Halorhodospira halophila SL1: one gene and its partner. The protein of the gene in region 2 interacts with the protein of the main gene of each other region in a pairwise test. Links are inferred from orthologs where the notes say so. Each region holds a gene or a part of one and is shown on either strand. Other genes may lie near its edges. The genes, in order: leuS and ligA.

What was found.
Region 1: the proteins of ligA (region 2) and leuS interact in binary tests that used the Escherichia coli proteins (3 or more experiments, as listed by UniProt). The link is inferred for Halorhodospira halophila SL1 from one-to-one orthologs.

The regions. Positions count from the first base shown.
Region 1 is NC_008789.1:2,344,898-2,348,249, forward strand. The notes cover bases 156-3,195. They hold leuS (leucine--tRNA ligase), read right to left. Parts: upstream 2,883-3,195; coding sequence 429-2,882; downstream 156-428. Other genes in these bases: HHAL_RS10830 (LPS-assembly lipoprotein LptE), read right to left, coding at 156-344; HHAL_RS10840 (zinc ribbon-containing protein), read left to right, coding at 3,080-3,195. Outside these bases: more of HHAL_RS10830, read right to left, coding at 1-155; more of HHAL_RS10840, read left to right, coding at 3,196-3,352.
Region 2 is NC_008789.1:2,054,640-2,057,870, forward strand. What follows is about bases 138-3,056. They hold ligA (NAD-dependent DNA ligase LigA), read right to left. Parts: upstream 2,706-3,056; coding sequence 570-2,705; downstream 138-569. Other genes in these bases: HHAL_RS09485 (efflux RND transporter periplasmic adaptor subunit), read right to left, coding at 138-469; HHAL_RS12740 (cell division protein ZipA C-terminal FtsZ-binding domain-containing protein), read right to left, coding at 2,729-3,056. Outside these bases: more of HHAL_RS09485, read right to left, coding at 1-137; more of HHAL_RS12740, read right to left, coding at 3,057-3,231. UniProt on the Escherichia coli protein: DNA ligase that catalyzes the formation of phosphodiester linkages between 5'-phosphoryl and 3'-hydroxyl groups in double-stranded DNA using NAD as a coenzyme and as the energy source for the reaction.

The DNA of each region.
Region 1 (3,352 bases), 290 kb from region 2 along the record:
GCATCCAGCGAGGTCCGCTGGATGCGGGTCTCGCCGTCCCCACCGGCCACGCTGTAATCGATGGTGTAGGTCAGGCGGTAGTCCTGGACGTCACCGTCCGCCCCGACCGAGGCCGTGTCACGGCTGCTGCCCCGCCCGTGCAGGGTCAGCACCCAGTCGGCATCGGCGGCGCCCTCGGTGTACTGCCCACCCGCCCCCTGGATGCCGCGGCGCACCTCGCGGCGCAGCTCACTGCTGCCCGCCTCATCAACCACCTGGATCACCTGTCCGTCCAGGGAGATCCCGCCCGGGGCGCCGCGCAGCTGCCAGCCGCAGGCACTGAGCGCCAGGGCCAGTACCGCCACCCCAAGGAACCCGGCTGGGCCTCGGCACCGATTCGGCCACGCTAATCGCATCCGCACCCCCTGGCCCAGGCGGCGGTACAGCCGCTACTTGGCCACCACGTTGATGAGCTTGCCGGGGACGAAGACCACCTTCTTGATCTCCTTGTCGGCCACGAAACGCTGCACGTTGTGCTCGGCCAATGCCGCCTCCTGGGCCTGCTGCTGATCGGCGTCGGCGGGCAGCGTGACGTGGCCGCGGAGCTTGCCGTTGACCTGGACGACCAGCTCCACCTCGTCGCGGACCAGCGCCTGCTTGTCCGCTTCCGGCCACGGGGCCTCGACCACTGGGGCCGTATGGCCGAGCTGGAACCACAGGTGATGGCACAGGTGCGGGGTGATCGGCGCCAGGATCAGCACCGCGGCCTCAAGCCCCTCCTGCATCACCGCCCGGCCGGCGGCGCTATCGTCCTGGGCCTTGCCCAGGGCGTTGCACAGCTCCATCACCGCGGCGATGGCGGTGTTGAAGGTCAAGCGCTTGCCGACGTCATCGGAGGCCTTGGCGATGGTCTCGTGGACCTTGCGCCGCAGATCGCGCTGGGTGTCGCTGAGCGCCTGCGGATCCAGCGCCGGCGCCGGCCCCGCGGCGACGTGATCGCGCACCAGGCCGTGCAGGCGGCGCAGGAAGCGGTAGGCGCCCTCGACCCCGGAGTCCGACCACTCCAGGGACTGATCCGGCGGCGCAGCGAACATGGTGAACAAGCGCACGGTGTCGGCACCGAAGCGGTCGACCAGCTCCTGGGGATCGACGGTGTTGCCCTTGGACTTGGACATCTTGGTGCCGTCCTTGAGCACCATGCCCTGGGTCAGCAGCCGAGTGAACGGCTCATCGGAGCTCACCAGCCCCTCGTCGCGCAGCACCTTGTGGTAGAAGCGCGCATAGAGCAAGTGCAACACGGCGTGCTCGATCCCGCCGATGTACTGATCCACCGGGGTCCAGTGGTCCGCCCGCTCGTCGAGCATGGCCCCGTCCTGGTCGGCGCAGGCGAAGCGGGCAAAGTACCAGGAGGACTCCATGAAGGTATCGAAGGTGTCGGTCTCGCGCTCGGCGTCCGCACCACACTGCGGGCAGGCGGTCTGGTAGAAAGCCGGCATGGACTTGAGCGGCGAGCCGCCGCCACTGATCTCCACGTCCTCGGGCAGCGTCACCGGCAGTTGGTCGTCAGGGACCGGAACCGGACCGCAGTCGGCGCAGTGGATCATGGGGATCGGCGCGCCCCAGTAGCGTTGCCGCGACACACCCCAGTCCCGCAGGCGGTACTGCACCCGGCGCTGCCCCCGGCCCTCGGCCTCGAGACGCTCGGCGATGGCGGCGAAAGCGCGGTCCGAGGGCATGCCGCTGAACGGCCCGGAGTCGGCCAGCACCCCGTAATCACTGAAGGCGCCGGCGGCGATATCCAGCTCGGTGCCGTCAGCCGGGTGCACCACAGGCCGAATGGGCAGACCGTAGGTGCTGGCGAACTCCCAGTCGCGCTGGTCGTGGGCCGGCACCGCCATGACGGCGCCGGAGCCGTACTCCATGAGGACGAAGTTGGCGACCCACACCGGGATGCGCTCGCCGGTCAACGGGTGAATGGCCTCCAGCCCGGTATCGGCGCCGCGTTTCTCGCGCGTGGCCAGATCGGCCTCGGCGGTACCGCCGGAGCGGGCCTCCTCGACCAATTCGGCGATCGCCGGATGGTGCTCCGCCAGCTCCAGGCTGATCGGATGCTCCGGCGCCAGGCCCATGTAGGTCACCCCGTAGAGGGTATCCGGACGCGTCGTGAAGACGGTCAGCTGCTCGTCGCGACCGGCGAGATCGAAGCTCAGCTCGACGCCCTCGGAGCGGCCGATCCAGTTGCGCTGCATGTTGCGCACCTGCTCCGGCCACCCGTCCAGCTCGTCCAGCGCCTCGAGGAGCTCGTCAGCGTAATCGGTGATGCGCAGGAACCACTGCGGGATCTCGCGCCGCTCCACCAAAGCACCCGAGCGCCACCCCCGACCCTCGATGACCTGCTCGTTGGCCAGCACGGTCTGGTCCACCGGATCCCAGTTCACCGCAGCGGTATCGCGGTAGACCAGCCCCTTGCGGTAGAGCCGGATGAACAGCCACTGCTCCCAGCGGTAGTACTCGGGATCGCAGGTGGCCAGCTCCCGGGACCAGTCGTACCCGAAGCCGAGGCCCTTGAGCTGCTCGCGCATGGCGCCGATGTTCTCGCGGGTCCAGGCCGCCGGCGGCACCCCGCGCTCCATGGCGGCATTCTCGGCGGGCAGACCGAAGGCGTCCCAGCCCATGGGCTGGAGGACGTTGTAGCCCTGCATGCGCTTGTAGCGGCTGACCACGTCGCCAATGGTGTAGTTGCGCACATGGCCCATGTGCAGCCGCCCGCTGGGGTACGGGAACATCGACAGGCAGTAGTATTTCGGGCGAGCGCTATCCTCGCGGGCCTGGAACGTCTGCTGCTGCTCCCAGTAGGCCTGGGCCTCGGCTTCGATCTCTTTCGGTTGGTACTGGTTGTCCATCGGTGTCTGTCGCTTTCCCGGGCAGGTGAGCCGTGCAGGATAACGGAGCCACGTGCCGGGGTTCTAGTTGCGCGGTGATCAGATCGACCACACCCTTCCGCAAGCGCGCCCACTCCCTGCACATCGGATGGTGGAGCTAGTACCTTGTAGAAGGCACCCAACCCGCGCCACTGCATCGACCTGACACGGAGGCCGCCATGACGCACCATCCCAACCAGGAACACCAGCAGGGACACCTGCCCACCAGCTACGAGCGCATGCTGACCCGCCTGCGCGAGCGGCTCGCCGAGACGGAAGACGGAGGGCCGCGTTTGGCCCAGGCCCTGGAAGAGATCAAGCGGGCCATGGTCGCCGACGGCGAGCTGACTCGCGCTGACGCCGACCGAGTGGGTGGCGCGCTGCAGCGCGACCTGGAAGAGGCCGGCGCCTGGCTGGCCGACCGCAGCCATGACCAGCCGCTGCGCGACTGG
Region 2 (3,231 bases):
CCGCCGAGGCGATCTGGCGCTCGCGAAGCTCGCGGGTGCGATTCAGATCCCGCTCAGCAGACTCCAGGGCGGCCTGGCTCTCGGCAAGCTGCGCCCGGGCCACCTCGAGCCCCGCCTCGGCCTCGGCCACCTCCTGCGCCACCTCTTGGTCGTCGAGCCGGGCGATCAGATCCCCGGGCTCGAGGGTGTCACCGATGCGCACCTCCAGGCTGCGCAGCTCGCCGGTGACCTTGGGGGCCAGCTCGTAGCGCACCGCAGCCTCGAGATTGCCGTCGAACCGACGAACATCCGCCAGATCGCGGCGCTCGACGGCGTCGACCTCGACGGCCACGGCGGCGGTCTCCCGCCCCTCGCCGGTGGGGCCGGTGCCGAGATCGGCACGAAACAGGGCCACCGCCCCGAGGAGGATCAGGGCACTGGCAACCCACAGGAGGACGGTCTGGAGGCGGGTACGCGGTCTGGAGGGCATGGAATATCGGTCGACTTACCTGGTCTGGAGCTGCGGCAAAGTATACCAACCCCCTCCGCCACTCCGGGTGGATACGGGCCGAGACCGGCTGCGGTCACGGTCAGGCCCCGGCGCCAGCGAGGAGTTCACGCAGGCCGGATTCGTTCACGACTTCGACACCGAGTTCGCGGGCCTTGTTCAGTTTGCTGCCGGCATCGGCCCCGGCCACCAGGTAGTCGGTCTTGCGCGAGACGCTGCCGGTCACCCGGCCGCCGCACGCCTCGATAGCGGCCTTGGCCTCGTCCCGGGTCATGGTCTCCAGGGTGCCGGTCACCACAAAGGCCCGCCCGGCCAGCGACGAAACCGACTCGGCCTGCTCGGGCGGATCCGGCTCGGGCCAGTGGACCCCGGCGGCGCAGAGGTGATCCACCACCTGCCGGTTGTGCGGCTCGGCGAAGAAGCCGGCGATGGCCCGGGCGACCACCGGCCCCACGTCTTCGATGGCCTCCAGATCGTCGGCCGGCGCCGCCATGACCCGCAGCAGCGCCTCGCTGGTGATGGCCGTTTGCGCATCCAGACCGGCTGCCGCGCGCAGCGCCGCCCGATCGCCACGGGGGACCGCGACCATCAGGCCGTAGGCCGCCTCGGCCAGGCGGCGGGCGGTCACCTCGCCGACATGGGGGATCCCCAGGGCGTAGAGGAAACGCGCCAGCGTTGTGCTCCGCGCCCGGTCCAGGGCGGCGAGCAGGTTGTCGGCGGACTTGTCGCCCATGCGCTCGAGCCCGGCCAGCTGGGCGTGGCCAAGCCGGAACAGGTCGGCCAGGTCCACCACCAACCCCTTGGCCACCAGCTGCTCGACGATCTTCTCGCCGAGTCCGTCGATATCCAGGGCCCGCCGCGAGGCGAAGTGCAGGATGGCCCCCTCGCGCTGCGCCGGGCAGTAGAGGCCGCCCACGCAACGGTGGGCCGCCTCGCCCTCGATGCGCTGAACCGCCGACCCGCACTCCGGGCACGCCTGCACCCGCTCCTCGAAGCGCCACGGCTGCGCCCCCTCCGGCCGCTTCGCCAGCACCACGTCGGTGATCTGCGGGATCACGTCGCCGGCCCGGCGCACCATCACCGTATCGCCCTCGCGCACGTCCATACGCGCGAGTTCGTCGGCGTTGTGGAGGCTGGCCCGGGCGACGGTCACCCCACTCACCTCGACCGGCTGCAGGCGGGCCAGCGGGGTGATCTTGCCGGTGCGCCCCACCGAGGGGACGATCGCCTCGACCACGGTGGTCGCCTCGCGGGCCGGCAGCTTGAAGGCCAGCGCCCAGCGCGGCGCGCGGGCGGTGAAGCCGAGCTGCTCGCGAACGGCCAAGTCGTCGACCTTGAACACGGCCCCGTCGATCTCGAAGGGCAGCGCATCCCGCTCCTCGATGAGCCGATCCCGGTAGGCCTGGCAGGCCGACACACCCTCCAGGTGCTCCAGCGGGGCGGTGGTGCGAAACCCCCAGCCGGCCAGGCACTCCAGCACCTGCCAATGGCTCTCCACCCCCAGGGCCAGCGGGTCACCGACGCCGAAGGTGAACAGGGTCAGCGGCCGCCGCGCCGTGATGCGCGGGTCGAGCTGGCGCAGGGACCCGGCCGCGGCGTTACGAGGATTGGCGAAGGGCCGTTCGCCGGCGTCGAGGCGCGCCTGATTGAGCCGTTCGAAGTCCTCCTTGCGGATCACCACCTCGCCACGGACCTCCAGGCGCCCCGGGTAGCCATCACCACGCAGGCGCAGGGGGACGCTGCGCAGTGTCCGCACATTGGCGGTCACGTCCTCGCCGGTGTGACCGTCGCCACGGGTCCCGGCCCGCACCAGCTCGCCATCCTGGTAGGTCAGGCTCAGCGAGATGCCGTCGAGCTTCGGCTCACCGGTATAGACGACGCTGGCCACGCCCAGCCGGTCACGGATACGGCGGTCGAAATCCACCAGATCGTCAGCCTCGAAGGCGTTGTCCAGGGAGAGCATGGGGGTGTCGTGGACAACCGCCTCAAACCCCTCCTGGGCCGTACCCGCGACCCGCTGGGTGGGCGAGTCGGAGCTGACCAGGTCGGGGTAGGCGGCCTCCAGGCGCTGGAGCTCCCGGAACAGGGCGTCGTACTCGGCATCCGAGATCGTCGGTCGATCGAGGACGTAGTAGTGGTAGTCGTGCTCGCTGATCTCGCCGCGCAGCTGCGCCATGCGCTGCTGCGCCTGCTCGCGGGTCGCGGTGGGTTCAGCCACGGGCTCTCCAGTCGGGGTCGAGTCTACGAACGCTTGTGCACGGCGATATGCAGCTGCCGCCGGTGCTCGCGCAGTTGCTCACGCATGTGCTCGGCGATCTGCTGGGTCATGGTGGAGCGGGTGCTGTCGAGAAGATCACCGCCGAGCTCCACCGAGACCTGGTAGGCCGTGGCCAGCATGGCATCGAGCACCTGCTCACCATCCACCGGCAGAGGGAGTTGCATGAAGAAGACGAGCCCCGGGGTCTCCAGCGTCGGCAGCGTCTCCTCCGGGTCCAGATACCCCGGCTCGACCATGCTCGCGGCACTGAACAGGGTCACGCGCCCAGTCTCGCTCTGCCCGCGGCGGTGCCAGATGCGGTGCTCCCCCGGCACCATGCGCACCCGGCGCAGGGCCTGATCGATCGCCGGCCCCAGGAAACGCTCCCCCTCCCGGGCGGCCACGAACACCACGAGGATCTTCTCCGCCTCTTGGACGTCACCGCTGCGGTAGGCGGCGATCTCCACCTGCGAGGCCGGCGAGAGCT